3 regions of the Streptomyces sp. NPDC048507 genome follow, and region 3 is predicted to be linked to each of the others. Evidence: predicted binding sites of a transcription regulator. Region 3 holds the regulator's gene; each other region holds the start of a gene.
The links. The regulator HrcA, encoded in region 3, represses chaperone genes, less so after heat shock. The targets are predictions, from matches to a motif close to TTNGCACTCNGNNNNNCNGAGTGCNAA.

Region 1 (10,095 bases), 520 kb from region 3:
TACGACAAAAGGGAAATACTGCGCAACATGGTCACCGGCTCGCGGCGCGCCCGCGCGGCCGGTACGGCGTGGCACTGGCCGCACTGCTCGTCGCCGCCCTGGGCACGGGGTGCGGGGCCGGGGACTCGGGAGCGCCGGCCAAGGCGAAGCCGGCCGGCGAGGCGGGCCCCGGAGCGGCCGGCGCCCTCGCCAACGCCGCCGAGCAGGCCAAGGCCGCCCAGCAGGCCCGGATCGCCGCCGCGAAGAAGTGGGGTCTGCTCAAGACGCCGCTCATGGCCCCGGCCGGCCCGAAGACGAAGCCCGAGATCACCACGCGCGACGGCTTCGAGGTCGAGGACCAGGACGAACTGCCCCCGGTCTTCACCACCGTCCCGACGGAGGACAAGGTCGTCTTCCTCACCATCGACGACGGCGCGGAGAAGGACCCCGAGTTCGTCAAGATGATGCAGGAACTGAAGATCCCGTACACGGCGTTCCTCAGCGACTACCTCGTCCGCGACAACTACCCGTACTTCAAGGGGATGCAGGACGCGGGCGTCACCCTGAACAACCACACGCTGAACCACCGCTACATGCCCGCGCTCTCCTACGAGAAGCAGCGCGAGGAGATCTGCGGCCAGCAGGACACGATCCAGAAGCAGTTCGGCAAGCGCCCGACGCTCTTCCGGCCGCCCTACGGCAACTACAACCAGGACACGCTGCGCGCGGCGAAGTCCTGCGGCATCAAGGCCGTACCGCTGTGGAACGCCGAGGCGTTCGTGAACCGGATGGACTACCGCGAGTGGGACCGCGACATCCACCCCGGCGACATCATCCTGACTCATTTCCGGGGCCGGGAGGACTGGAAGGGCACGATGCCTGACATGATCCGTCATGTCATGAAGACCGTCACGGACAAGGGATACGCCGTGGCACGCCTGGAGGACTACCTGTGAAGTACGCGCGTCGGTTGGTAGCCGGGACGCTGACGGCCGGCGCGCTCGCGCTGTCCCTGACGGGGTGCGGGAACAGCGTGGATCCCATCGAACGGCTCGGCCGCAAGACCGCGCAGGAGACGGGGACGGCCTCGGCCTCCCCGTCCGCGCGGTCTTCCGCGGCTCCCTCGGCCGCCACTTCCGCGGGGGACGACGCGTACCGCAAATGGGGCCTGACCGCCCCCCTCCAGTACGCCCCCAAGCCCGCGCAGAAGCCCCAACTGCCCAAGGCGGCCCCGGGCAAGCCGGTCGTGGTGGACCGAATACCCGTCGCGCCGACGGACAAGGTCGTCTTCCTGACCTTCGACGACGGCGCGGAGAAGGACCCCGAGTTCCTGAAGATGGCGGCCGATCTGAAGCTGCCGATCAGCATGTTCCTGACCGACAACATCGCCTCGGCGGACTACGCGCACTTCGAGAAGCTCCGGGGCAACGGCTCGGGCAGCACGATAAACAACCACACGCTGACCCACCCGAACCTGCGCACGCTGTCCTTCGCGGCGCAGAAGAAGGAGATATGCGGCCAGCAGGAACGCCTGGAGAAGCGCTTCGGCAAGCGCCCGGCGCTGTTCCGCCCGCCGTACGGCAACTACAACGACGACACCCTCAAGGCCGCCTCCGAGTGCGGAATCTCCTCGGTCGTCCTGTGGCGCGCGTCGATGCAGATCAACAACTTCCAGTACGCCGAGGGCTCCGCCCTCAAGCCGGGCGACATCATCCTGGCCCACTTCCGCGGCCCCTCGGAGCTCAAGGGCGCGACGGAGATCCAGATGACGACCCGCATGCTCCAGCGCATCCAGGAACAGGGCTACAAGATCGCCCGCCTGGAGGACTACCTCTAGCGGCACCGGGACCGGGGGGCGGGCCCGGTGCCCCAGGCCCTGCTGTGGTCCGGAGGCGGCGGAGTTCCGCCTCCGGGCCTCAGTGCCCCGCCGTGACCAGCGGGGTGATCGTGGTTTCCGCCGGGCCCCGGGCGTCCGCTTCGCGTTGGCGTTCGGCGCTGTCGCTGATCCGCAACAGCAGGGCGATCATGATCCAGTTGGCCAGCAGCGAGGAGCCGCCCTTCGCCAGGAAGGGCAGCGCCTTGCCCGTCAGGGGGATCAGGCCCGTGACGCCGCCCGCCACCACGAAGACCTGGAGCGCCAGCGCCGAGGCCAGCCCGACCGCCAGCAGCTTGCCGAAGGGGTCCCGCGCGGCCAGCGCCATCCGCAGGCCCCGCTGCACGAGGAGCGCGTAGAGGATCAGTACGGCCATGACGCCGGCCAGGCCGAGCTCCTCGCCGACCGTGGTCAGGATGAAGTCGCTGCGCCCCGCGAACTTGATCAGCTCCGGGTGGCCCAGCCCCAGGCCGGTGCCCGAGACGCCGCCGGTGCCGAAGCTGAACAGCGCCTGCGCCGACTGGTCGGAGGTGACGCCCGGCGGCCGGTCCTTCCAGTAGTAGGACAGCGGCTCCAGCCAGGCCGCCACGCGCGCCTTCACGTGCGGTTCGGTCGAGCCCACCACGAAGGCGCCCACGGAGGCCATGAGCAGCCCGCACACGATCCAGCTGGTGCGCTCGGTGGCCACGTAGAGCATCACCACGAAGACGCCGAAGAAGATCAGCGAGGTGCCGAGGTCGCGCTCGAAGACCAGGACGAGCATGGACACGATCCACACCGTGATGATCGGTCCGAGCTGCCGCATCGGGGGCAGCCGCATGCCCAGGAACCTGCGGCCGGTCAGCGCCAGGGAGTCGCGGTGGATGACCAGGTAGCCCGCGAAGAAGATCGCGATCATGATCTTGACGAACTCGCCGGGCTGGAGCGAGAAGCCGAAGAGGATGATCCAGCGCTTGGCCCCGTAGGTGTCCGCGCCGAAGAACGCCGGCGCGATCAGCAGCACCAGCGCGACGGCCATGGTGATGTAGATGAACCGCTGGAGCAGCCGGTGGTCGCGCAGCAGCGCCACCACCAGGATGCAGGCGGCGACCCCGACCACCGTCCACAGCAGCTGGCCGGGCGCGTTCGCGTCGGACCCGTACCGCTCGATGTACCCCTGGTCCAGACGGTGGATCAGCACCAGGCCGAGCCCGGTCAGCAGCATGGCCAGCGGGAAGATCAGCGGGTCGGCGTACGGGGCGAACCGGCGGATGCCCAGGTGCCCCACCAGGGAGAGCAGCGTCATGCTGATGACGAAGCTGACGAGCTGCTGCGGCAGCTCCCCGTTCATCGCCAGGCCGGCGCTCACGTGGCCGAAGACCGCGATGCCGATGACGAGGAGCAGCAGCAGCGCTTCGGTGCGGCGGCGGGCGCCCGACGCCGTCCGGGGCCTCAGTCCACGCACGGGATGCCGCCGCCGTCGATGGTGCCGGGCTCTTCTTCCGGTGACGGTGACCGGGGTGACGGCGGCGGTGATGAGGGTGACGGCGGTGATGAGGGTGACGGCGGCGACGAAGGCGACGACGGCACAGAGGACGCGGCGCTCGGTGCACTTGGGGTGGCAGTGGTCTGGGGACCGATCTGCTCGGCAATGAGGCGCTTTATCTTCATATCATCTACGACGTTGATGTCCTCCCCATGGTTCCTTGCGAACCCCTCGACGGGGAGTGTCGTGAACCGCACTTTTCCGCCCGACAGGTTCTTCGCCTGCCTCACGAACCCCAGCAGGTCCCAGCCCGCGTCCGTCACGACGTCCTGCTTCGCCGTGTCGATCAGCTTGAGCAGCTTCACCGGGTCCGTGAAGGTCCCGGCCGAGTTCAGCTTCTGCGTCGCGCCCGCCAGGAAGGCCTGCTGCCGCTTGGTCCGGTCCAGATCGCCCAGGTCCAGCCCGTGCCGCTGCCGGACGAAGGCCAGGGACTGCCGGCCGTTCAGGGACTGCCGGCCCGCGGGGAAGTCGGCGCCCGAGTACCGGTCCTTCACCGGCTTCTTCAGGCACACCGGTACGCCGCCCAGCGCGTCCGCCAGGTGGTAGAAACCGGCCAGGTTCAGCTCGGCGAAGTGGTCGACCGGGACGCCGAGGAAACCGCGCACCGTGTCGATCTGTGCCCTGCGCCCCGCCTCGCGCCCCTCCTGCTCCAGCTGCCGCCGGTCGTGCACCCCCTGCGCGGACAGCCGGTCCTCACGGGCCGCCTTCGCCAGCCCGTACGCCTTCTTGATCTTGTCCTTGCCGTGCCCGGGTATGTCCACGAAGTCGTCGCGCGGGATCGAGAACGCCTTCGCCGGGCCGCCGTCGCCCGGCACGTGCAGCAGGATCAGGGTGTTCGCGTTGTAGCCGCCGATGTCCGAGCTGCCCGCGTGCAGCTGGTCGAGGACCTCCTCGGGCAGCGGGTCGCCGTTCTGGTCGCGACGGCTGTCCAGGCCCATGAGCAGGACGTTCACATCCCCGTGCGCCGATTTCTCGGCGCCCTCCAGGGCCTTGGAGCTGCCGATGCTCGACGACAGGTCCCGGTAGACGTACCAGGCGGTGCCGCCCGCCATCACCGTCAGGGCGCAGCCCGTGATCAGCAGCGTGCGCCCGACCCGCCGCGGCGAGGGCCGGCGGCGGCTGGTCTTCCTCCGTTGCGCGCTCATGTCGGACGATGCTCGCGCAGACCCGCTGAAGGAATCCTGAGCGCGGAGCCCCGGCAGCCCCCGCCCCAGCCCCCGCCCCCGTCACCCGTTCCCCGGGATCCGCAGCCGCAGCAGCGCCCCGCCGCCCGGAGCCGCCAGGGCGTGCACGTCGCCGCCGTGGGCCCGCGCGATCTGCCGCGCGATGGCCAGCCCCAGCCCGGTGCCGCCGCTCGCGCGGCCCCGGTCGGGGTCCAGGCGCACGAACCGCTCGAAGACCCGGTCGCGGTCCGCCGCCGGGATGCCCGGCCCGTCGTCGCTCACCTCCAGCACCGCCCAGCCGTCCTCGGCGGCGGCCCGGACCAGGACCCCGGTACGGGCGTGCCGCAGGGCGTTGTCCACCAGGTTGGCCAGGGCCCGCTCCAGCCGCGCCGGATCCCCGTACGCCGGTACGGGCGCCCCCGCCGCCAGCCGCAGCGGCACCCGGGGAGCGGGCCGCCGGGCCGCGTCCTCCGCCGCGAGCAGCAACAGGTCCACCGGCTCGGCGGGGCGGGGCGCGGGTCCGCCGTCGAGCCGGGCCAGCAGCAGCAGGTCGGCGGCGATCCGCTGGAGCCGTTCGGTGTCGGCCAGCGCGGCGGCGACCGACTCCCGGTCGGGGTGCTCGCGGGCGAGGGCGACTTCCAGCCGGGCGCGGACGGCGGCCAGCGGGTTGCGCAGCTCGTGCGAGGCGTCGGCGGTGAACTGGCGCTGGCGGGCGTCGGAGCGCTCCAGCCGGTCGAGCGTGTCGTTGACGGTACGGGCCAGCCGGGCGATCTCGTCGGCGCCGCCGGGGTCGGGGACGCGCCGGTCGAGTTCGCTCGCGGTGACGGCGGCCAGCTCGGTGCGGATCGCGGTGACGGGGCGCAGCGCGTGCCCGGTGACCCACCAGGCGAGGGCCGCGCTGAAGGCGATCAGCGGGGGTGCGCCGGCGAGGAGTCCGAGGGCGGTGGCCCGGGTGGCGTCGTCGACGTCGCTGAGCACGGTCATCGCGTACACGGAGTAGGGGGCGCGCGGGTCGTGCGCGCCGGGCGGCCCGGGGGTGGTGACCACCACCGCCGTGCGCCGTTCCGCGCCGGGACGGGCGGGCGGGAGCACGGTCGCGCGGGAGTCCTGGCCGGGGGCGGGCCGCAGGCCGGCGAGGCCGGGGACGTCCTGGGGGCCGCCGCTGGTGGCGAGCGTCCGTCCGGCCGCGTCCCGTACGAGGACCAGGTCGACGCCGCTCTCGGGCGCGGGCAGCCGGCCGCCGGCCGGCAGGGTCCGGGTGTCGAGCTGGGCGGCGACCTTCCGCGCGGCGAGCTCGGTGCGGCCGGTGGTGTTGTCGAGGAGGTTGGTGCGCGTGAGGGTGAACAGCCACAGTCCGCCGGTGGCCAGGACGGCGGCCATCGCGAGCGCGGCGGCCAGGGCGGCCCGCGCGCGGACGCTGCTAACCACCGTCGGGGGCCATCCGGTAGCCGGTGCCGTGGACGGTGAGGATGGAGCGGCGGCCGAAGGGGACGTCGATCTTCTTGCGGAGCGAGGAGACGTAGACCTCGACGATGTTCGGGTCGATGCCGTGGGGCGCGTCCCAGACCTCGTCGAGGATGTCCTGTTTGGCGACGGCCCGGCCGGGGCGCTCCATCAGGCAGGCGAGCACGCCGAGCTCGCGCGCGGTGAGTTCGATCTCGCGCTCGCCCCGGCGGCAGCGGCGGTCCTGCGGATCGAGGACCAGGTCGCCCGCGCGCAGGACGGCGGGCTCGGGGGCGGCGGCGCGGCGGGCGAGGGCGCGCAGGCGGGCGCCGAGCACGACGAAGGAGAACGGTTTGGTGAGGTAGTCGTCGGCGCCCGCGTCCAGGCCCTCGGCCTCGTCGTACTCGCCGTCCCTGGCGGTCAGGATGAGGACGGGGGTGGGGTCGCCGTGGGCGCGCATCCGGGCGCAGATCTCGGCGCCGCCGAGGCCGGGGAGCATCAGGTCGAGCAGGACGGCGTCGTACGGCCCGCCGGTGAGGGCCAGTTCCAGTCCCCGGTGGCCGTCGCGGGCGACCTCGACGCGGTGGCCGTCGGCGGACAGGCCCTGGCGGAGGGACTCGGCCAGGTTGTCTTCGTCTTCGACCACGAGGATGCGCACGGCTCAACTGTCACACACGGGCCGACGGCCACACACGGGCCAACCGTCACACACCGGTCAACCCACGTACACCGCCCAACCCGGACGTACCGCTCCGCACACGGACCCCGGCCCGGTCTACCCGCCCGGACCCCGGCCCGGTCACCCGCCCGGGCATTCGTGGCTGTCCCCGCCGCTGAAGCACTGCCCGTACGTCCCCCCGTACCGCGGCCCCGGCGCGGGTGCCGGCCGCAGCTCGTCGCGGGACCCGACGGCGATGGCCGCGGTGCCCAGCAGGATCGCCGCGCACACCAGGGCCTGGACGCATCCGGTGACGGGCGCCCGGCGGCGGAAGGCGCGCCCGGAGACGACGGCGGTGATCACGGCCGCCAGCACGAGCCCGCCCAGCACCCAGATCAGGACCCGGCGTGCGCGACCGTCGTCGGAGCCGCCGGGGTCCCAGGCGGCGAAGGCCGAGACGTAGAGTCCCGCGGCGATGGCCACCGCCTCCAGTACGGTCAGCAGCACGGCGGCGGCGATGTCCGCGGCCCAGCCCGGCCCGCCGCGCCCGTTCCCTGTCGTCGTCATGGCCGCAGTGTGGTCCCGGGGCGGCCGCCGGCGCCTGAGTACGGGTACTCAGGCGGCCCCGCGCCGTCCGCGGACCGCGGTCCGCGGCGGCAGAGCGAGGCCGGGCAGCGGCAGGGGAGCGGCCGGGGAGCGGCCGGAACCCGACGCCGCGCGCAGCTGAATTGGCACTCCGCTTGACCGAGTGCTAATCGCCGGAATAGTGTCGCACCTGGCACTCGCCACCGGTGAGTGCCAACGCAGCGACAGGCAGGTCCGGCACCCGCGACGACGGATCGACCTGGTCGCCACCCCAGACAGTTAACCCCGGATCTCCGAAGGGGGAGGTCGGATCGTGACGACCACCAGCTCCAAGGTTGCCATCAAGCCGCTTGAGGACCGCATCGTGGTCCAGCCGCTCGACGCCGAGCAGACCACGGCCTCTGGCCTGGTCATCCCGGACACCGCGAAGGAGAAGCCCCAGGAGGGCGTCGTCCTCGCGGTCGGTCCCGGTCGCTTCGAGGACGGCAACCGTCTGCCGCTCGACGTCACCGTCGGCGACGTCGTCCTGTACTCCAAGTACGGCGGCACCGAAGTGAAGTACAACGGCGAGGAGTACCTCGTCCTCTCGGCTCGCGACGTGCTCGCGATCGTCGAGAAGTAAGTCACTTCTCCAAGTTTTGTTTGAGCTACGCCCCTGGTCACCCCTGCTGATGCCGGGCGGCGAGGGGCGTAGTTCGTTCCAGGCGGTCGCGGTGAGCGGCCGGGGATCGCAACGAGAGGGAACACCGCTCCCATGCCGAAGATTCTCAAGTTCGACGAGGACGCCCGTCGCGCCCTCGAGCGCGGCGTCAACAAGCTTGCCGACACGGTCAAGGTGACGATCGGCCCCCGCGGCCGCAACGTCGTCATCGACAAGAAGTTCGGCGCTCCCACCATCACCAACGACGGTGTCACCATCGCTCGCGAGGTCGAGCTGGACGACCCGTACGAGAACCTGGGCGCCCAGCTCGTGAAGGAGGTGGCGACCAAGACCAACGACATCGCGGGTGACGGCACCACCACCGCCACCGTGCTGGCCCAGGCGCTGGTCCGCGAGGGTCTGCGCAACGTCGCCGCGGGTGCTTCCCCGGCCGCCCTGAAGAAGGGCATCGACGCCGCGGTCAAGGCCGTGTCCGAGGAGCTCCTCGCGACCGCCCGCCCGATCGAGGACAAGTCCGACATCGCCGCCGTGGCCGCGCTCTCCGCGCAGGACTCGCAGGTCGGCGAGCTCATCGCCGAGGCGATGGACAAGGTCGGCAAGGACGGTGTCATCACCGTCGAGGAGTCCAACGCCTTCGGCCTGGAGCTGGAGTTCACCGAGGGCATGGCCTTCGACAAGGGCTACCTCTCGCCGTACATGGTCACCGACCAGGAGCGTATGGAGGCCGTCCTCGACGACCCGTACATCCTGATCAACCAGGGCAAGATCTCCTCCATCCAGGACCTCCTGCCGCTGCTCGAGAAGGTCATCCAGGCCGGCGGCTCCCGCCCGCTGCTGATCATCGCCGAGGACGTCGAGGGCGAGGCGCTCTCCACCCTCGTCGTCAACAAGATCCGCGGCACCTTCAACGCGGTCGCCGTCAAGGCCCCCGGCTTCGGTGACCGCCGCAAGGCGATGCTCCAGGACATGGCCACCCTCACCGGTGCCACCGTCATCGCCGAGGAGGTCGGCCTCAAGCTCGACCAGGCCGGTCTGGACGTCCTCGGTTCCGCGCGCCGCGTGACCATCTCCAAGGACGACACGACCATCGTCGACGGCGGCGGCAACACCGCTGACGTCGCGGGCCGCGTCAACCAGATCAAGGCCGAGATCGAGTCCACGGACTCCGACTGGGACCGCGAGAAGCTGCAGGAGCGCCTGGCGAAGCTCGCCGGCGGCGTCTGCGTCATCAAGGTCGGCGCCGCCACCGAGGTGGAGCTCAAGGAGAAGAAGCACCGCCTCGAGGACGCCATCTCGGCGACCCGCGCCGCGGTCGAGGAGGGCATCGTCTCCGGCGGTGGCTCCGCGCTCGTCCACGCCGTCAAGGTCCTGGAGGGCAACCTCGGCCTGACCGGCGACGAGGGCACCGGCGTCTCCGTCGTCCGCCGCGCCGCCGTCGAGCCGCTGCGCTGGATCGCCGAGAACGCCGGCCTCGAGGGCTACGTCATCACCTCGAAGGTCGCCGAGCTCGACAAGGGCCAGGGCTTCAACGCCGCCACCGGCGAGTACGGCGACCTGGTCAAGGCCGGCGTCATCGACCCGGTCAAGGTCACCCGCTCCGCGCTGGAGAACGCCGCTTCCATCGCCTCCCTGCTGCTCACGACCGAGACCCTGGTCGTCGAGAAGCCGGCCGAGGAAGAGGCCGAGGCCGGTCACGGCCACGGGCACGGCCACAGCCACTGAGGCTGACGCCGCCTGACGCGTGAGAAGGCCCTGGTCACCGCCGCCGAGCGGGGGTGACCAGGGCCTTTCGCGTGCCCCGGCGGGATCCGGCGCCGCGGTGCCGCGTCAGTACGGGTGGCCGGGCGCCATGCCCATCTGCCGCATCAGCCCCGGGGCGTCGTAGTACCACCAGTCCTCCGCGATCTGCCCGTTCTCGATCCGGCAGGTCGAGCAGCCCGACATGGAGACCTCCCGGCCGGTCGGGGCCAGGCCCATGAACTCGCCCCGGTGGGTGCCGCGCCAGTCCCACAGGGTGGTGACGCAGTCCCCTTCGGCGATCTGGCGCGTCACGGAGAAGGTGAAGTCGAAGGCGTCGCGCCACATCGAGATGGTGCGCCGCAGCCCGTCCCGGCCGTTGCCCCGGCCCTCCGTGTCCATCATCTCGTGGCTGACGTAGCCGGCCGCGACGCACTCCTCGATGACGTCGAAGTCACCCTTGACCGCGAT
Region 2 (10,095 bases), on a different contig from region 3:
CCCGGTTGTCGTTGCCCGCCGCGATGACCGGCAGCACGCCCCGGTCGGACACGGCCGTCACGGCGGCGTTCACGGACTCCAGCCGGTCCCCGCCCAGGGAGGCGTTCAGGACCGCCGGCTGGTGGGCGTTGCGCGCCACCCAGTCGAAGCCCGCGATGATCCCCGACCAGGCGCCCCGGCCGTCACAGCCGAGGACGCGGACGCTGACCAGGCTCGCCTTGCGCGCCACCCCGTACGTCGCGCCGCCGACCGTGCCCGCGACGTGCGTGCCGTGACCGTTGCAGTCCGCCCCGCCCCGGCCGTCACCGATCGCGTCGAACCCGCGCACCGCGCGGCCCCCGAAGTCGGGGTGCGCGAAGTCGATGCCGGTGTCGACGATGTACGCCGTCACCCCCTGGCCGCTGCCGTGGGCGCTGAAGTTGTTGTCGAGCGGCAGGAAACGCTGGTCGATCCGGTCCAGCCCCCACGAGTGGGCGGGCGACATCGCGCCGGCCTCCTTCTGCGGGGCCGGCGGGGCGCTCACCCGCGCGTCCTGGTCCACGGAGAGCACGCCGTACGCCTCACGGACGGCCTTCAGCTGCTTGTCGCCGAGGTTCGCGGCGAACCCGTTGATCGCTTCGCCGTAGGTGAACTTCGGCGCCAGGCCCAGCGTCTTCGCGAACTCCGCCGGACGGAAGGACTTGGCCAGCGTGACGATGTAGCTGCCCGGAATGGCGTTCGCGGAGGTGTGCAGCGGTGCCGGGGTGGGCTCCGGAGTGTCGGCGGAGGCCGTACCGGCCGCCACGGGGGTCAGGGCGAGGACGGCGGCGGTGGTCAGGCGCGCGGCGAACAGACGCATGGGGGAGCTCCCTGAAGTGCGTGTGGATCGGCGTGGGTGAGCCGCACCCGTCACCGGGGAACGGGTCCCGGGGGGGGCGCGGCCCTCCGCTTCATCGGGTTCCTTGCGGAGCCGACTTGAGCCGCCCACCGCCGCCTGGCCGACCCCCCGCCGCCGCCGGGCCCGGTCCGCCGCGCGCACTGCGGAAACGTCTCTTCAGCTCCGGCGCCCCACGCGGGGCCACCGCACGCACTCCCGCCAAGTCCACCCGTACGGGCGACCGGTGCGCGCTACGCCGACGGCGCCGACCGCGCCCCGGCGCCCGCCCCGACGGCCCCGGCCCCCGCCCCCGCCCCGGCCGCCGGGGCCCGGACCGGGTCCCAGCACTGGACCCCCCGCAGGCCGGGCATCCGGTCCCGGGTGAAGACGGGGTCCAGACCGGCCCGGCGCTGGACCAGGTAGTCCTCCAGCAGCCGGAAGGCGATGGCCGACAGCGGCAGGATCGCGAGCAGGTTGACCAGCGCCATCAGCCCCATGAAGACGTCCGCGATGTTCCACACCACCGACACCGAGCCGAGCGAGCCGAGGACGACCGCCGCGAGCACGAGCACCCGGTAGCCGGGCAGGACCCAGCGCCTGCGGGTGATGAACTGGATGTTGGTCTCGCCGTAGTAGTAGTTCCCGACCATCGAGCTGAAGGCCAGCATGAAGACGACCACCGTCAGCACGTGCCCGGCCCACGCCCCGAGGGAGCCGCCGAGCGCGGTCTGCGTGAGGTCCGCGCCCTGCCGGCCGGACAGCTCCGGGTTGGTCACCAGCACGATGAAGGCGGTCATCGTGCAGACGAGGAGGGTGTCGAAGAAGACGCCGAGGGACTGCACCAGCCCCTGCTTCACCGGGTGCGAGACCTCGGCCGCCGCGCCCGCGTTCGGGGCGGAACCCAGACCCGCCTCGTTGGAGAACATCCCGCGCCGGATGCCCTGCTGCACCGCCGCCCCGAGACCGCCCGCCGCCAGCTCGCGCAGCCCGAAGGCGCCGCCCACGATGTCGGCGATGACGCGCGGGAACTCGGTGATGTTGAGCAGCACCACGGTGACGCCGAGCAGCAGGTAGACCACGGCCATCACCGGGACCAGCACGGTGGTCACCGAGGAGATCCGCCGGACCCCGCCGAACACGGCGAACCCCAGCAGCGCCGCGAGCAGCACGCCGGCCGCCGGACCGAACCAGGCCGTGCCGGCCTCCGGGAGGGAGCCCGCCGCGACGGACGTGATGGTGTTGGCCTGCACCGCGTTGAAGACGAAGCCGAAGGTGAGGGTGATCGTCACCGCGAAGAGCACGCCGAGCCAGCGCTTCCCGAGGGCCCGCTGCATGTAGTAGGCCGGTCCGCCCCGGTAGGCGCCGGTGGCGCCCCGGACCTTGTACAGCTGGGCGAGGGTCGACTCCACGAAGGCGGAGGCGGCGCCGATCACCGCCATCACCCACATCCAGAACACCGCGCCCGCGCCGCCCAGCGTGATGGCCGTCGCGACACCGGCGATGTTGCCGGTGCCGACGCGGGCCGCCGCCGAGATGGTGAACGCCCCGAACGAGGACACCTGCTTGCGGCCGTCGGCGCGCGGCGGGGTCTTCTCCTTCACCACGCGGAACATCTCGGGCAGCAGGCGCAGCTGCACACCGCGGGACCGGACCGTGAAGTACAGGCCGGCACCGACCACCAGCGGGATCAGCAGGTAGGTCCAGAGGTGGTCGTTGACGGTGACGACCAGGGTGTCCAGGGTGTCCATGCACCGAAGTCTCCCGGGGCCGAAGGCCCCCCGACAGGGACCTTGGTCCGCTCCGGCCGGGCCCGAAGGCCCCCGTGCGCGCCGCCCGTCAGGCCCGCAGCACCCGCAGCCGGGACACCTCGTAGGACATGCGGGTCAGCTCCGGGCCGGGCGCCGGGTGGTAACGGCCCGCGGACACCGAGAGGTTGACGATGAGGTACGCGTACCAGCCGCGCCCGACGCCCCGCCGGTCGGCGAAGACGCGCCTGCCGTTGACCCACCAGACGACGGAGCTGCGGCCGAACTCCACCTTCAGGTCCACCCAGGCACCGGGCCGGACCGACGGATCGCGGTGGTAGCGGTGCGCCTCGCGGACGTGGTTGGACAGCTCCAGCAGGTCGGGGTTGTCGGGGTGGTACTCGAAGACGTCGATCTCCTGGCCGCCGTCGCGCCAGGTCCAGATCGCGGGCCAGGCCCCCGTCTCCAGCGGCAGCCGCACCCGGGCCTCCAGCACGTCACCGGTGCGGACGGTGAACCCCTGGTCGCTGCCCTCGGTGGTCAGCAGCCCGGTGTCCCAGTCGCCGTCGGGGCGCAGGGTGGCCAGGAAGGTCCCGCCGCGGCTGTAGGCGGGGTCGTCGGTGAGGTGGTCGAGCTTGTTGTCGCCCGGGTTGACCGGGCCGCCGTCGGGATAGGCCCAGGAGCGGCCGGCCACCCACTGGGCGGTCGAGGTGAAGTCGGCGGTGAAGACGGGGCTGAGGCGCGGGGCGAGCACGGGCAGGCCCCCGCCGCCCCCGGGGGCGAGGCGGCGGGTCAGGCGCCGCAGCCATCCGAGCGTTTCCGGTTCCATGGGGCGGTTCTGCCCGCCCGGCGGCGCCCCACACCGCCGTTCTCACTGAGAGTAATCGTACGATCGCGCTGCGGCGATGAAGGCGCGGATCAGCTCGGGGGACTTCACCCCGCGTTCGGCCTCGACCCCGCTGGAGACGTCGACCCCCCAGGCGCGGGTCGCGGCGAGGGCCTCCCGGACCGTGTCCGGGGTGAGGCCGCCGGCCAGCAGCCAGCGCCCCTCGGGGGCCGTGAACTGCGCCGACCCCCAGTTCCAGGGCTTTCCGGAGCCCGGGTCGGGGGCGTCGAGCAGGAGCAGATCCTCGCCGTACTCGCCGCAGCGCCGGACGTGCTCGGCGGTGGCCCGCAGCAGGGTGCGCCCGGGGGCGCGCAGGGTCGTGTAGTACGCGGGTTCTTCGTCCCCGTGCAGCTGTACGCCGCGCACGCCACTCTCCTCGGTGAGCCGGCGCACCTCCTCGACGTCCTGGCCGCGGAACACTCCGACGGTCAGCACGCCCTCGGGCACCCGGGCCACCAGGTCGCGGGCGGCACCGGCCCCGATGGTCCGGGGGCTGGCGGCGGCGAACACGAACCCGACGGCGTCGGCCCCGGCCGCCACGGCCACGTCGACGTCCCGCGCGGTCTTCAGCCCACAGATCTTGACGAACGGTCCACTGCTTGCAGTCATGCTCCGAGTCTTCCAAACCGGTCCCCATCGCGGCGATACGTCCCGCCCACCGGGCACCCGGCCCGCGGCCCGGGCCCGCCGGGAACGCCCGAGGGCGGCACCCCGGTCGGGGTGCCGCCCTCGTTCGAGAACAGCCGATCAGCCGGGGCCGATCAGAAGTCCATGTCACCGCCCGGCATGCCGCCGCCCGCGGGGGCACCGGCCTTCTCGGGCTTGTCGGCGATGACGGCCTCGGTCGTCAGGAACAGCGCGGCGATCGACGCGGCGTTCTGCAGCGCGGAGCGCGTGACCTTCGCCGGGTCGATGATGCCCTCGGCGATCATGTCGACGTACTCGCCGGTCGCGGCGTTCAGACCGTGGCCGACGGCCAGGTTGCGCACCTTCTCGACGACGACGCCACCCTCGAGACCACCGTTGACGGCGATCTGCTTGAGCGGGGCCTCCAGCGCGAGCTTGACGGCGTTGGCGCCGGTCGCCTCGTCGCCGGTGAGCTCGAGCTTCTCGAAGACCGAGGAGGCCTGGAGCAGGGCCACGCCACCACCGGCGACGATGCCCTCCTCGACGGCCGCCTTCGCGTTGCGGACGGCGTCCTCGATGCGGTGCTTGCGCTCCTTGAGCTCGACCTCGGTCGCGGCGCCGGCCTTGATGACGGCCACGCCGCCGGCCAGCTTCGCGAGGCGCTCCTGGAGCTTCTCGCGGTCGTAGTCCGAGTCGGAGTTCTCGATCTCGGCGCGGATCTGGTTGACGCGGCCCTGGACCTGGTCGCTGTCACCGGAGCCGTCGACGATGGTCGTCTCGTCCTTGGTGATGACGACCTTGCGGGCGCGGCCGAGCAGGTCGAGACCGGCGTTCTCCAGCTTGAGGCCGACCTCCTCGGAGATGACGGTGCCGCCCGTGAGGATGGCGATGTCGCCGAGCATGGCCTTGCGGCGGTCGCCGAAGCCCGGGGCCTTGACCGCGACGGACTTGAAGGTGCCGCGGATCTTGTTGACGACCAGGGTCGACAGGGCCTCGCCCTCGACGTCCTCGGCGATGATCAGCAGCGGCTTGCCGGACTGCATGACCTTCTCCAGGAGCGGCAGCAGGTCCTTGACCGAGCCGATCTTGGAGTTGACGATCAGGATGTACGGGTCGTCGAGGGACGCCTCCATACGCTCCATGTCGGTGGCGAAGTACGCCGAGATGTAGCCCTTGTCGAAGCGCATGCCCTCGGTGAGCTCGAGCTCCAGACCGAAGGTCTGCGACTCCTCGACGGTGATGACGCCTTCCTTGCCGACCTTGTCCATGGCCTCGGCGATGAGCTCGCCGATCTGGGTGTCGGCGGCGGAGATGGAGGCCGTGGAAGCGATCTGCTCCTTGGTCTCGACGTCCTTGGCCTGCGCCAGCAGGGCGGCGGAGACGGCCTCGACGGCCTTCTCGATACCGCGCTTGAGGGCCATCGGGTTGGCACCGGCGGCCACGTTGCGCAGGCCCTCGCGGACGAGCGCCTGGGCGAGAACGGTGGCGGTGGTCGTACCGTCGCCGGCGACGTCGTCCGTCTTCTTGGCGACTTCCTTGACCAGCTCGGCGCCGATCTTCTCGTACGGGTCCTCGAGCTCGATCTCCTTGGCGATGGAGACGCCGTCGTTGGTGATCGTGGGGGCGCCCCACTTCTTCTCAAGGACGACGTTGCGACCCTTGGGGCCAAGGGTGACCTTGACGGCGTCGGCGAGCTGGTTCATGCCACGCTCGAGACCGCGCCGGGCCTCCTCGTTGAACGCAATGATCTTGGCCATCTGAAGTGGTCCTCCCGGACAGGGGTGGATTGCTCCGGACCGCGCCCGCGCCCGCGACGGACGGCCTGCGGAGCCGGCGGTTCCTTCCCGCCGGACCCGTCGGGCCTCACCGACCCGGTCCTCGTCTTTAGTAGCACTCTCACCTGGAGAGTGCTAACGCCAATGATTAGCACTCGACCCCCGCGAGTGCAAGCGGCTCCGGATGATCCGGGACGGCTTCCGGCCGTGCGGCGGGGCCGCACAACGCACGAGGGGCCCGCATCCCGTGTCCGGGATGTGGGCCCCTCGTGGTGTCTGTGCGTCGGTGGTCGATCGCGCTGGGGACTCAGCCGGCAGCGAGCTTGACCATGTCCGCCTGCGGACCCTTCTGGCCCTGCGAGATCTCGAACTCGACCCGCTGACCCTCTTCAAGGGTGCGGTACCCGTCCATCTGGATGGCGCTGTAGTGGACGAACACATCCGCACCACCGTCGACCGCGATGAAGCCGTAGCCCTTCTCCGCGTTGAACCACTTGACGGTGCCCTGAGCCATGCCTAACTCCCCTATTACTGGCCCTTGCGCGGGTCCGCACTTCGCGGACCCGGGTCAGAAGTTGCGCCGGAACGCCTCGACCGCGGCTGAATGTATCCGCACCGGTGCTGTCTGCGACAGGTCATTCCGACGAGAATTCTGGACACCGGGAAACATTGAAATAGAGTGAAAATTTGGCATATTGCCGGGCAACTCGGGCCCGGCAATCCTCGCCAAAGACCCAAAGGGCGCACCCATGTTGACTCAATGTCAACCCTCGCCGGCCCCGTTCATATGCGGCGGGCAAGAACGGCGGAGGGGACTTCCCCAACCTTACCGCGCCCAATCAAGCAGAATTGCCCCCTCCGCTTATGAGCGGAGGGGGCAATTCACTTTACGTCCGGCGCCCGGAGGGGCAGGAGCGTCAGCCGCCCGCGACGGCCGGGATGATCGAGACGCCGGCGCCGTCGGGCGTCGCCGCCTCCAGGCCGCCCTCGAAGCGCACGTCGTCGTCGTTGACGTAGACGTTCACGAAGCGGCGCAGCTTGCCCTGGTCGTCCAGGACCCGGGCGGCGATGCCGGGGTGGCTGCGCTCCAGGGACTCGATGACCTCGGCCAGGGTCGCGCCCTCGGCCGGGACCTCGGCGACGCCGCCGGTGTAGGTGCGCAGGATGGTGGGGATGCGGACGTTGACGCTCATGGCGCTACCGCCTTTCCGGGATGCGGGGGAAGGGTCAGGCCAGGCCGGCGGCGCGGAACGCGTCCAGGCTGGGGCGGATGGTGGCGCTCTGGCCGCTGTCGGCGGCCACCGCCTCCAGGGTCTTGAGGCCGTCACCGGTGTTCAGGATCACGGTGGTCAGCGACGGGTCGAGCTGCCCGTTCTCGATGAGCTTCTTCGTCACGCCGACGGTCACGCCGCCCGCGGTCTCGGCGAAGATGCCCTCGGTCTGCGCCAGGACCTTGATGGCCTCGACGACCTGGGTGTCGTCGACGTCCTCGACGTAGCCGCCGGTGCGCCGCGCGATGTCCAGGACGTACGGGCCGTCCGCCGGGTTGCCGATGGCGAGGGACTTGGCGATGGTGTCCGGCTTCTGCGGGCGGACCACGTCGTGCCCGGCCTTGAAGGCGGTGGACACCGGGGAGCAGCCCTCGGCCTGGGCGCCGAAGATCTTGTACGGCTTGTCCTCGACCAGACCGAGCTTGATCAGCTCCTGCAGACCCTTGTCGATCTTCGTCAGCTGGGAGCCGGACGCGATCGGGATGACGATCTGGTCGGGCAGCCGCCAGCCGAGCTGCTCGCAGATCTCGTACGCCAGGGTCTTGGAGCCCTCGCCGTAGTAGGGGCGCAGGTTGACGTTGACGAAGCCCCAGCCCTCGCCCAGCGGGTCGCCGATGAGCTCGGAGCAGAAGCGGTTGACGTCGTCGTAGTTGCCCTCGATGCCGACCAGGTCGCCACCGTAGACACCGGCCATGACGACCTTGCCCTGCTCCAGGTCGTGCGGGATGAACACGCAGGAGCGGAAACCGGCGCGGGCGGCCGCGGCGCCGACGGCGCCGGCCAGGTTGCCGGTGGAGGAGCAGGAGAGGGTGGTGAAGCCGAAGGCGCGGGCCGCCTCGACGGCGATGGCCACGACGCGGTCCTTGAAGGAGTGCGTCGGGTTGCCCGAGTCGTCCTTGACGTAGAGCTTGCCGGTGACGCCCAGCTCCTTGGCCAGGTTCGCCGCGTCCACGAGCTTGGTGAAGCCGGGGTTCAGGCTGGGCTTGGAGGCCACGTCCGCGGGGACGGGCAGCAGCGGTGCGTAGCGCCAGATGTTGTCCGGACCGGCCTCGATGGCCGCGCGCAGGGCCTCCGGGTCGCCGAGCGGCAGGTCGTAGGCGACTTCGAGCGGGCCGAAACACTCGACGCAGGCGAAGACGGGACCGAGCTCGAAGCGGGTTCCGCACTCGCGGCAGGAAAGGCCGGTGGCGGGTCCGAGATCGACGGATCCGAGGTTGGCGGAAGTGGCGACAGTCTGTGCAGCCATGACGGCGAGGCCCTTTCTCCTCATCTTCCCCATGGCGCACTTCGCCATGAGACGGAATTGGCACCTTCCCGAGCCGGGGACCTCGCGGGAGTGCGTCGAAAACGCATCGCGAGAACCGACTGGAGGGTTGCCGGGGCTTCAACGGGCCGTGTCCCTCTGCCCCTCTGGATGAGCGGTATGGCACCGGCACACGCGCTCTATGGCGCGCCGGTGCGTTTGTGCGCGGGGACCCCCGGCATGCGGTGGTCCTTCGCGTTGTTCAAGACTGTAACCGAAGGCCCGGGTGGTTGAGACAGCCGTCCGAACGGCGAGATGGATCACATTTCGCCCCAAAACAACGAGTGACGCCGACAGGCAGGGAGTGCTGAGAGTGCTGGATGAGGTGGAGCGCTGGCTGGCAGACCGCTCCTGGTCCGCCGCCGACCGACCGCTCGACCAGCTGCTCGACCGGAAACGGGCGGCCGGGACGACGGTCAGCGTGGTGCTGCCCGCGCTCGACGAGGAGGCCACGGTCGGGCAGATCGTCGAGGTGATCCGGCGCGATCTCGTCGACGGCCTCGCGACCCCCCTGGTGGACGAGCTGGTCGTGGTCGACTCCGGGTCCGTCGACCGTACGGCGCAGGTGGCCGCCGAGGCCGGCGCCCGGGTCGTGCACCGGGACGCGATCCTGCCGCGGATCCCGGCGCTGCCCGGCAAGGGCGAGGTGCTGTGGCGCTCGCTGCTCGCGACGACGGGCGACGTCGTCTGCTTCGTCGACGCCGACCTGCGGGACTTCTCCGCGTCCTTCGTCTCCGGGATCGTCGGGCCGCTGCTGACCGATCCGCAGGTGCAGTTCGTCAAGGCCATGTACGACCGCCCGCTCGGCGACGCCCCGGGCCAGGGCGGTCGGGTCACCGAGCTGGTGGCCCGCCCGCTGCTGAACCTGAACTGGCCGCAGCTGGCCGGGTTCGTCCAGCCGCTGGGCGGCGAGTACGCCGTACGGCGCTCGCTGCTGGAGCGGCTGCCCTTCCCCGTCGGCTACGGCGTCGAGCTGGGCCTGCTGGTGGACGCGCTGCACACGGTCGGCCTCGACGCGCTGGCCCAGGTCGACGTCGGGGTCCGGCTGCACCGGCACCAGGACGGGCGGGCGCTGGGCCGGATGGCCGCCGCGATCTACCGCACGGCCCAGCTGCGGCTCTCGCGCGCGCACCTCGTACGCCCCGAGCTGACGCAGTTCGAGCGGGGGCCGGACGGGTTCGTGCCGCGCACCTACCCGGTGGACACCGAGGAGCGGCCGCCGATGGCCTCGATCGCCGAGTACGCGCGCAGCCGGGTGGCCTGAGCGGCCGGAGATGTGGCGTACGGCTCGGTTTGAGCCGGGGCGGGCCGGGCTAGGTTCGCGGCATGGCTTCTCAGGTACTCGTCGCCGCGAACCGCGGCCCGCTCTCGTACGCCCTCTCCGACGACGGCACGCTCAGCGCCCGGCGCGGCGGTGGCGGGCTCGTCTCCGGCCTGTCGGCGGCCCTCGCGAAGCAGCCGGAGGCCCTCTGGATCTGCGCCGCGCTCTCGGACGCGGACCGGGAGGCGGTGCGCCGGGGGACCTCCGAGCCCGGCGTCCGGATGCTGGACATCGATCCCGCGACCTACGACGGCGCGTACAACGGCATCGCCAACTCGGTGCTGTGGTTCACCCACCACCACCTCTACGAC
Region 3 (10,095 bases):
GCCCCGACGACTGGAAGTCGCTCAGCTGGGGCCAGGCGGCCGAGCGGGTCTTCGCCATCGCCGGCGGTCTGATCGCCCTCGGCCTGCGCTCCGAGGAGCGGGTCGCCCTCGCCTCCAACACCCGGGTCGAGTGGATCCTCGCCGACCTCGGCGTGATGTGCGCGGGCGGCGCGGTCACCACCATCTACCCCAGCACCAACGCGGAGGAGTCCTCCTACATCCTCGCGGACTCCGAGAGCCGGGTGCTGATCGCCGAGGACGCGGCCCAGCTGGCGAAGGCGCGCGAGCGCCGGGCCGGCCTGCCGAACCTCGCCCACGTGGTGGTCCTGGACGCGGCCGACGCGGTCGCCGCCGAAGGCGACCCCGAGGGCTGGGTGCTCTCCCTCGCCGACCTGGAGGCGCTGGGCAACGCGCACCTCGCCGAGCACCCCGAGGCGGTCCGGGAGCGGATCGCGGCCATCACCGCGGACCAGCTCGCCACCCTGATCTACACCTCCGGCACCACCGGCCGCCCCAAGGGCGTCCGGCTGCCGCACGACAACTGGTCGTACATGGCCAAGGCCACCGTGGCCACCGGGCTGATCACCAAGGACGACGTCCAGTACCTGTGGCTGCCGCTGGCCCACGTCTTCGGCAAGGTGCTGACCTCCGGCCAGATCGAGGTCGGCCACGTCACCGCGGTCGACGGCCGGATCGACAAGATCATCGAGAACCTGCCGATCGTGCAGCCGACCTACATGGCGGCCGTTCCGCGCATCTTCGAGAAGGTCTACAACGGCGTGGCCGCCAAGGCCCGGGCCGGCGGCGGCGCCAAGTACAAGATCTTCCAGTGGTCGGTGGGCGTCGCCCGCGAGTACGCCAAGGTCACCCAGGACAACTTCCGCCGCACCGGCCGGGCCACCGCCCCCTTCGGCCTCGCCACCAGGCACAAGGTCGCCGACGCGCTCGTCTACTCCAAGCTCCGCGAGGCCTTCGGCGGCAACCTGCGCGCCGCCGTCTCCGGCGCCTCCGCGCTCGCCCCCGAGATCGGCTACTTCTTCTCCGGCGCGGGCATCCACATCCTGGAGGGCTACGGGCTCACCGAGTCCAGCGCGGCCTCCTTCGTCAACCCCGGCGAGGCCTACCGCACCGGGACCGTCGGCAAGCCGCTGCCCGGCACCGAGGTCCGCATCGCCGACGACGGCGAGGTCCTGCTCCGCGGCCCCGGCATCATGCAGGGCTACCACGGCCAGCCCGACAAGACCTCCGAGGTGCTGGAGAGCGACGGCTGGCTGCACACCGGCGACATCGGCGAGCTGTCGCCCGACGGCTACCTGCGCATCACCGACCGCAAGAAGGACCTGATCAAGACCTCGGGCGGCAAGTACGTCGCCCCCGCCGAGGTCGAGGGCCAGTTCAAGGCGATCTGCCCGTACGTGTCGACCATCGTCGTGCACGGCGCCGACCGGAACTTCTGCTCCGCCCTGATCGCCCTCGACGAACCGTCGATCCTGGTCTGGGCGGCCGAGAACGGCCTGGAGGGCAAGACGTACGCGCAGGTCCTGGCGGCGCCCGAGACCGCCCGCCTGATCGAGACCTACGTCCAGACCCTCAACGAGGGCCTCCAGCGGTGGCAGACGGTCAAGAAGTTCCGTCTCCTGCCCCGCGACCTGGACGTCGAACACGGCGACCTCACGCCCAGCCTCAAACTGAAGCGGCCGGTCGTCGAGCGCGAGTTCAAGTACCTCATCGACGAGATGTACGAGGGCGCCCGCGAGGCCTGACCGGGCCCGGCGGCGAGCACGCCGGCCGGCCCGGCGGCGAGCGCGTAAACGACCTTCGGGCAGTGCGGGACAATGGATCCATGCCTTCCGCACTGCCCGACGGTGAACCCATGCCCGAAGACGGCTCGCTGCCGTCGCACGCCCTGGCGGGTGCCGGGGACCGGCCGCTCGGGTTCTACCTGCACGTCCCGTACTGCGCGACGCGCTGCGGCTACTGCGACTTCAACACCTACACGGCCACCGAGCTGCGGGGCACCGGCGGTGTGCTCGCCTCCCGGGAGAACTACGCCGACACCCTGATCGACGAGGTCCGCCTGGCCCGCAAGGTGCTCGGCGACGACCCCAGGGCCGTGCGCACCGTCTTCGTCGGCGGCGGCACGCCCACTCTGCTGCCCGCGCGGGACCTCGTACGGATGCTCGCGGCGATCCGGGACGAGTTCGGGCTGGCCGAAGACGCCGAGGTGACCACCGAGGCCAATCCGGAGTCCGTGGACCCGGCCTACCTCGCGGAGCTCCGCGCGGGCGGCTTCAACCGGATCTCCTTCGGCATGCAGAGCGCCCGGCAGCACGTCCTGAAGGTGCTGGACCGCACCCACACCCCCGGCCGCCCCGAGGCCTGCGTCGCGGAGGCCCGCGCGGCGGGCTTCGAGCACGTCAACCTGGACCTGATCTACGGCACCCCCGGCGAGTCCGACGAGGACTGGCGGGCCACCCTGGCCGCCGCCCTCGGCGCGGGCCCCGACCACGTCAGCGCCTACGCCCTGATCGTCGAGGAGGGCACGCAGCTGGCCCGCCGGATCCGCCGCGGCGAGGTCCCGATGACCGACGACGACGTCCACGCCGACCGGTACCTGATCGCCGACTCCGTGATGGCGGAGGCCGGGTACTCCTGGTACGAGGTCTCCAACTGGGCCACGACCGAGGCCGGGCGCTGCCTGCACAACGAGCTGTACTGGCGCGGCGCCGACTGGTGGGGCGCCGGCCCCGGGGCCCACTCGCACGTCGGCGGGGTCCGCTGGTGGAACGTCAAGCACCCCGGCGCCTACGCGGCGGCCCTGGCCGCGGGGCGTTCCCCGGGCGCGGGGCGCGAGCTGCTGTCGGCCGAGGACCGGCGCGTGGAGCGGATCCTGCTGGAGCTGCGGCTGGCCGACGGCGTCCCGCTGTCGCTGCTCGCCCCGGCCGGGCTCGCCGCGGCCGGCCGGGCACTGGCCGACGGGCTGCTGGAGGCGGCCCCGTACGGCGCCGGGCGCGCGGTACTGACCCTGCGCGGGCGGCTGCTGGCCGACGCGGTGGTCCGGGACCTGGTCGACTGACCGCGCCCGCTGCGGCGCCTAGGCGGGCGCCGTGACGAAGTCGATCAGTTCCTCGACGCGGCCCAGCAGGACGGGCTCCAGGTCCCGGTACGAGGACACCCGGGACAGGATGTGCTGCCAGGCGGCCCCGGTGTTCTCGGGCCAGCCCAGGGCCCGGCACACGCCCGTCTTCCAGTCCTGGCCGCGCGGGACCACCGGCCAGGCCGGGATGCCGAGGGCGGACGGTTTCACCGCCTGCCAGACGTCCACGTACGGGTGGCCCACCACCAGCACGTCGGGGCCGTCCACGGACGCCGCGATCCGGGACTCCTTCGAGCCCGGCACCAGGTGGTCGACCAGCACGCCCAGGCGGGCGTCCGGGGCCGGGGCGAAGCCGGCCACCACCGCGGGCAGGTCGTCGACGCCCTCCAGGTACTCCACGACGACCCCCTCGACGCGCAGGTCGTCGCCCCAGACCCGCTCCACCAGCTCGGCGTCGTGGCGGCCCTCCACGTAGATCCGCCCCGCCCGCGCCACCCGGGCCCGCGCACCGGGGACGGCCAGCGAGCCCGAGGCCGTGCGGGCGGGCGCGGCGGGCGCCCGGGAGGGGCGGACCAGGGTCACCACCGCGCCCTCCAGCAGGAAGCCGGCCGGCTCCATCGGGAAGACCCGCCGCTTGCCGAAGCGGTCCTCCAGGGTCACGGTGCCCGCCTCGCAGCCCACCACGGCCCCGCAGAAGTCGGTGCCCGCCACCTCGACGACCAGGTCGGGGTCGGCGGGCACCTCGGGCACGGGCCGGGCGCGCTTCCACTGCGGGGTCAGGTCGGGGGAGTACTCACGCATCCGGCCGACGATAGGAGAGCGGCCCCGCTCACGCCTCCGACACGCCGAACCGGGCCGCCAGTGTGGCGCGTTGCGCACGGACGAAGCCGGCGTCGACCACCGCTCCGTGGCCGGGCACGTACAGCGCGTCCTCCCCGCCCAGGGCGAGCAGCCGGTCCAGGGCCGCGGGCCACTGTCCGGGCACCGCGTCCGGGCCGGCCTGGGGCTCGCTCGACTCCTCCACCAGGTCCCCGCAGAACACCGTCTCCCGCTCGCCGGGCACCAGTACGGTCAGGTCGTGCTGCGAGTGCGCGGGCCCGAGGTTGGCCAGCAGCACCCGGGCGCCGCCCAGGTCCAGGGTCCGTTCGTCCGACACCGGGTGCTGCGGCGCCCGCGTCAGGGCGGCCGCCCCGGCCGCCTCCGTCGCGTCCAGGCCGTGCCGGCGGGCGCTCGCGGACAGCTCCTCGCGGCCGCCCGGGGTCCCCAGGAGCCGGTCCAGGCCGACGGCCCCGTAGAACGATGCCTCCGGGAAGGCGGGAGCACCCAGGACGTGGTCGAAATGTCCGTGTGTGAATGCGATATGGGTCACGCTCCGGCCGGTCAGCCGCTCCGCTTCCGACCGCACCAGCGCCCCCTCGCGCACGCACGAACCGGGGTCGATCAGGAGCACCGACTCGTCCCCCACCACCAGTCCCACCGTGCAGTCCCACACCGGAAGCCGTCGGCGTCCGACGCGTCCGGTCAGCCGTTCCCAGCCCGCCTCTTCCCAACGTACGTCCATGCGGCGACGCTACCCTGGCGGGCCGCCCTTGCCCGGGGCGCACTACCCACCCGTACACTGACCGGGGGATCTCTGGCACTCGGGCGCTCAGAGTGCCAACGAGGGGACCAGCGGGACCGGCCGGGCCAGCCAGACCGGCGGACCGGCCACAGACCGACGACCGACAGACCGACCGCATCCGGAGGTGTGCGCGATGCTCAGTGAACGCAGACTCGAAGTGCTGCGCGCCATCGTCCAGGACTACGTCGGAACGGAGGAGCCGGTCGGCTCCAAGGCCCTCACCGAGCGGCACCGGCTCGGCGTCTCGCCCGCGACCGTGCGCAACGACATGGCCGTGCTGGAGGAGGAGGGCTACATCGCCCAGCCCCACACCAGCGCGGGCCGGATCCCCACCGACAAGGGCTACCGCCTCTTCGTCGACCGCCTCGCGGGGGTCAAGCCGCTGTCCACGCCCGAGCGAAGGGCGATCCAGAACTTCCTCGACGGGGCCGTGGACCTCGACGACGTGGTCGGCCGGACGGTGCGGCTGCTCGCGCAGCTCACCCGGCAGGTCGCCGTCGTCCAGTACCCCTCGCTGACCCGCTCCACCGTCCGGCACGTCGAACTGCTGTCGCTGGCCCCGGCCCGGCTGATGCTCGTGGTGATCACGGACACCGGGCGGGTCGAGCAGCGGCTCGTCGACACCCAGACCCCCTTCGGCGAGACCTCCGTCGCCGACCTGCGGGCACGGCTCAACAGCCGGGTCGTCGGCCGTCGGTTCACCGACGTGCCGCAGCTCGTGCAGGACCTTCCGGAGTCGTTCGAGACCGACGACGACCGGGCGACCGTCAAGGCCGTCCTGGCGACGCTCCTCGAAACGCTGGCCGAGGAGGCGGAGGAGCGGCTGATGATCGGCGGCACCGCCAACCTCACCCGCTTCGGACATGATTTCCCCCTGACGATCAGGCCGGTGCTCGAAGCGCTGGAGGAGCACGTCGTGCTCCTCAAGCTGCTGGGCGAGGCCAGTGAGTCGGGGATGGCCGTACGCATCGGTCACGAGAACGCTTACGAGGGGCTCAACTCCACGTCGGTCGTCTCGGTCGGCTACGGTTCGGGCGGCGAAGCAGTCGCCAAACTCGGCGTGGTCGGACCGACCCGCATGGACTACCCCGGAACGATGGGAGCGGTACGCGCAGTGGCACGTTACGTCGGACAGATCCTGGCGGAGTCGTAAGTGGCCACGGACTACTACGCCGTACTCGGCGTGCGCCGCGACGCTTCCCAGGACGAGATCAAGAAGGCCTTCCGGCGCCTCGCGCGTGAACTCCACCCGGATGTGAATCCGGATCCGAAGACGCAGGAGCGCTTCAAGGAGATCAACGCGGCCTACGAGGTGCTCTCGGACCCGCAGAAGAAGCAGGTCTACGACCTCGGCGGCGACCCGCTGTCCTCCTCGGGCGGCGGTGGCGCCGGCGGCTTCGGAGCCGGCGGCTTCGGCAACTTCTCCGACATCATGGACGCCTTCTTCGGCCAGAGCCAGCAGCGCGGACCGCGCTCGCGGACCCGCCGCGGCCAGGACGCCATGATCCGGCTCGACCTGGAACTGGACGAGGCCGCCTTCGGGACGACCAAGGACATCCAGGTCGACACAGCCGTCGTCTGCACCACCTGCTCGGGCGAGGGCGCCGCCCCCGGCACCTCCGCGCAGACCTGTGACATGTGCCGCGGCCGCGGTGAGGTCTCGCAGGTCACCCGGTCCTTCCTGGGCCAGGTCATGACCTCGCGCCCCTGCCCGCAGTGCCAGGGCTTCGGCACCGTGGTCCCGACCCCGTGCCCCGAGTGCGCGGGCGACGGCCGGGTCCGCTCCCGCCGCAGCCTGACGGTCAAGATCCCGGCCGGCGTCGAGAACGGCACCCGGATCCAGCTCGCGGGCGAGGGCGAGGTCGGCCCCGGCGGCGGCCCCGCCGGCGACCTGTACGTGGAGATCCACGAACTGCCGCACCCGACCTTCCAGCGCCGCGGGGACGACCTGCACTGCACCGTCACCATCCCGATGACGGCGGCCGCGCTCGGCACCAAGTGCCCGCTGGAGACGCTGGACGGCCTGGAGGAGATCGACATCCGCCCCGGTACCCAGTCCGGCCAGGCCATCCCGCTGCACGGGCGCGGCGTCACGCACCTGCGCGGCGGCGGCCGCGGAGACCTCATCGTGCACGTCGAGGTCACCACCCCCGCCAAGCTGGACGCCGCCCAGGAGGACCTGCTGCGCCAGCTCGCGAAGCTGCGCGGCGAGGAGCGCCCGACCGGCCAGTTCGCCCCCGGCCAGCAGGGCCTGTTCAGCCGCCTGAAGGACGCCTTCAACGGCCGCTGAGCCACACCGAACGGCACGTACGAGCCCGGTCCGGGGACGCCCCGGACCGGGCTCCGTGCTTCCCTCACGGGGGGAGGGAAGCGGACTATGCCAGGCGAATTGCCGTGATTCGGTGCGGTGCGCCGGACGTGGCACGATGCAGTCCATGTCCTCCGCACCGAACGGTCTCCACCAGTACCCGATCGTGCAGGCCCCCATGGCGGGCGGGGTCTCCGGCCCGCCCCTCGCCGCCGCCGTGTGCGAAGCCGGCGGCCTGGGCCACCTCGCCGGCGGCTACAAGACCGCCGACGGCATGTACCAGGAGATCAAGCAGCTGCGCGGACTCACCCGCCGGCCCTTCGGCGTCAACCTCTTCCTCCCGCAGACCGGCTACGTCGACCCCGCCGCCGTCGAGGCCTACCGCGGGCAGCTCGCCGGCGAGGCCGCCTGGTACGGGGTCTCGCTCGCCGAGGAGGACATCATCGGCACCTGCGACGACGGCTACGAGGCCAAGCTCGCCATCCTCCTGGAGGACCCGGTCCGGGTCGTCTCCTTCACCTTCGGCTGCCCCGCCCCCGAGGTCCTCGCCCGCCTGCGCGCTGCCGGTACCCACACCGTCGTCACCGTGACCTCCGTAGAGGAGGCCCGCACCGCCCAGGAAGCGGGCGCCGACGCCGTCTGCGTCCAGGGCGTCGAGGCGGGCGGCCACCAGGGCACCCACCGCGACGATCCGGAGACCGACGGCACGGCCGGCGTCGGCCTGCTCTCGCTGGTCGCGCAGGTGCGCGAGGCCGTGGCGCTCCCGATCACCGCCGCGGGCGGCCTGATGCGCGGCGCGCAGATCGCGGCGCTGCTCGCGGCGGGCGCGGAGGCGGCGCAGCTCGGCACGGCCTTCCTGGTCTGCCCGGAGTCCGGCGCGCACCCCCTGCACAAGAAGGCGCTGACCGACCCGCTGTTCGGGCACACCGAACTCACCCGGGCCTTCTCCGGACGCCCCGCCCGGGGTCTGGTCAACCGCTTCATGCGGGAGCACGGACCGTACGCCCCGGCCGCCTACCCGCAGGTCCACCACATCACCGCGGGACTGCGCGCGGCGGCCGCCGCGGCGGGCGACCCGCAGGGCATGGCCCTGTGGGCGGGACAGGGCCACCGGCTGGCGCGGGCCCTGCCCGCGGGAGCGCTGGTGGAGGTGCTGGCGGCCGAACTGGCCGAAGCACAGAGCGCGTTGAAGGTGTTGCAGATGAGGAGAGCGTCATGACGGCCCCCGTGTTCGTGGTCGAAGAGGTCCCCGCGGGGCCCGAGTTCGTACTGGACGGCCCCGAAGGCCGGCACGCGGTGTCGGTCAAGCGGCTCACCCCGGGCGAGGAGCTCGTCCTCACCGACGGCCGCGGGCACTGGGCGGACGCCGTCGTCCGGGCCGCCGAGGGCAAGGACCGGCTGGTCGTCTCCGTCACCGCGACCGCCGAGGAGCCCGAGCCGGCCGTACGGATCACCGTGGTGCAGGCGCTGCCCAAGGGCGACCGGGGCGAGGTCGCCGTCGAGACGATGACGGAGACCGGCGTCGACGCCATCGTCCCCTGGCAGGCCTCCCGCTGCATCACCCAGTGGCGCGGGGAGCGCGGGGCGAAGTCACTCGCCAAGTGGCGCGCCACCGCCCGGGAGTCGGGCAAGCAGTCCCGCCGCGTGCGGTTCCCCGAAGTGGACGAGGTCCTGTCCACCAAGCAGGTCGCCGCCCTGCTGGCCGGGGCGGACCTGGCCCTGGTGCTCCACGAGGACCGGGAGACCGCCTCGCAGGCCCTGGCGACCGCCCCGCTGCCCGCCTCCGGCTCCGTGGTGCTCGTCGTCGGCCCCGAGGGCGGGGTGTCGCCCGAGGAGCTCGCCGCCTTCGCCGCGGCCGGGGCCCACCCGTACCGGCTGGGGCGCTCGGTGCTGCGGACCTCGACGGCGGGGACGGCCGCGACCGCGGTCCTGCTGGCGCGCACCGGCCGCTGGTCGTAGTCCGCTACAGGGAGCCCGACGGCCGGGGCGCGGACGGTTACGATGCCCGGACCGATCAACGACACGGGAGGCACGGCCATGGCCGGGGAACCGCAGGCGGACTGCCTGTTCTGCAAGATCGTCGCGGGGACCATCCCGGCGACCGTGGTCCGCGAGACCGAGACGACCGTCGCCTTCCGCGACATCAGCCCGCAGGCGCCGACGCACGTCCTGGTCATCCCCAAGGCGCACTACCCCGACGGCGCCTCCCTCGCCGCCGCCGAGCCGGCCGTCGCCGCCGACGTGCTGCGCGAGGCCGGACAGGTCGCGGCCGACGAGAAGATCGTCGACCACGGCTACCGGGTCGTCTTCAACACCGGTGCCGGAGCCGGGCAGACCGTCTTCCACGCCCACGCGCACGTCCTCGGCGGCCGCGGCCTCCAGTGGCCCCCCGGATAGCACGTGTCCGTACGAGAGTTCGTGGTCCTGGGCACCGCCAGCCAGGTACCCACCCGGCACCGCAACCACAACGGTTACCTGCTGCGCTGGGACGGCGAGGGCATCCTCTTCGACCCGGGCGAGGGCACGCAGCGCCAGATGCTGCGGGCCGGGGTCGCCGCGCACGACATCAACCGGATCTGTGTCACCCACTTCCACGGTGACCACAGCCTCGGCCTGGCCGGGGTGATCCAGCGGATCAACCTCGACCGGGTCCCGCACCCGGTGACCGCGCACTACCCGGCCTCGGGGCAGAAGTTCTTCGACCGGCTCCGCTACGCCACCGCCTACCGGGAGACCGTCCGGCTGCGCGAGGAGCCGGTGGAGCGGGACGGGATCCTGGCCGAGGGGCCCCCGTACCTCCTGGAGGCGCGCAGGCTCTCGCATCCGGTGGAGTCCTTCGGCTACCGGGTGACCGAGCCGGACGGCCGCCGGATGGTTCCGGAGCTGCTCGCCCGGCACGGGATCAAGGGCCCCGACGTGGGCCGGATCCAGCGCGAGGGGCGGCTCGGCGAGGTCACCCTGGAGGACGTCAGCGAGCACCGGGCCGGGCAGCGGTTCGCCTTCGTCATGGACACCCGGCTCTGTGACGGGGTGGACGAGCTGGCGCGGGGCTGCGACCTGCTGGTGATC

Region 1: groES (co-chaperone GroES) is a predicted target of HrcA. The motif match lies at 7,370-7,396, and genes of this name have one in related genera.
Region 2: groL (chaperonin GroEL) is a predicted target of HrcA. The motif match lies at 6,038-6,064, and genes of this name have one in related genera.

What each region holds. Positions count from the first base shown of each region.
Region 1 is NZ_JBICWZ010000003.1:716,770-726,864, reverse strand. It holds gene ACGFXC_RS12390 (polysaccharide deacetylase family protein) at 1-935, shown strand, start outside; gene ACGFXC_RS12385 (polysaccharide deacetylase family protein) at 932-1,816, shown strand; gene ACGFXC_RS12380 (FtsW/RodA/SpoVE family cell cycle protein) at 1,896-3,296, opposite strand; gene ACGFXC_RS12375 (LCP family protein) at 3,284-4,522, opposite strand; gene ACGFXC_RS12370 (sensor histidine kinase) at 4,604-5,968, opposite strand; gene ACGFXC_RS12365 (response regulator transcription factor) at 5,961-6,641, opposite strand; gene ACGFXC_RS12360 (DUF6234 family protein) at 6,783-7,208, opposite strand; gene groES (co-chaperone GroES) at 7,540-7,848, shown strand; gene groL (chaperonin GroEL) at 7,981-9,609, shown strand; gene ACGFXC_RS12345 (ester cyclase) at 9,715-10,095, opposite strand, start outside.
Region 2 is NZ_JBICWZ010000013.1:71,087-81,181, forward strand. It holds gene ACGFXC_RS28970 (S8 family serine peptidase) at 1-838, opposite strand, end outside; gene ACGFXC_RS28975 (alanine/glycine:cation symporter family protein) at 1,108-2,604, opposite strand; gene ACGFXC_RS28980 (beta-glucanase) at 2,693-3,430, opposite strand; gene ACGFXC_RS28985 (phosphoribosylanthranilate isomerase) at 3,473-4,096, opposite strand; gene groL (chaperonin GroEL) at 4,249-5,871, opposite strand; gene ACGFXC_RS28995 (cold-shock protein) at 6,197-6,403, opposite strand; gene ACGFXC_RS29000 (MoaD/ThiS family protein) at 6,807-7,082, opposite strand; gene thrC (threonine synthase) at 7,117-8,406, opposite strand; SAM riboswitch class I at 8,424-8,581, opposite strand; gene ACGFXC_RS29010 (glucosyl-3-phosphoglycerate synthase) at 8,777-9,727, shown strand; gene ACGFXC_RS29015 (trehalose-6-phosphate synthase) at 9,790-10,095, shown strand, end outside.
Region 3 is NZ_JBICWZ010000003.1:198,698-208,792, reverse strand. It holds gene ACGFXC_RS10005 (AMP-dependent synthetase/ligase) at 1-1,763, shown strand, start outside; gene hemW (radical SAM family heme chaperone HemW) at 1,844-3,076, shown strand; gene ACGFXC_RS09995 (DUF3097 domain-containing protein) at 3,095-3,898, opposite strand; gene ACGFXC_RS09990 (MBL fold metallo-hydrolase) at 3,927-4,658, opposite strand; gene hrcA (heat-inducible transcriptional repressor HrcA) at 4,852-5,871, shown strand; gene dnaJ (molecular chaperone DnaJ) at 5,872-7,008, shown strand; gene ACGFXC_RS09975 (nitronate monooxygenase) at 7,154-8,245, shown strand; gene ACGFXC_RS09970 (16S rRNA (uracil(1498)-N(3))-methyltransferase) at 8,242-8,985, shown strand; gene ACGFXC_RS09965 (histidine triad nucleotide-binding protein) at 9,064-9,423, shown strand; gene ACGFXC_RS09960 (ribonuclease Z) at 9,427-10,095, shown strand, end outside.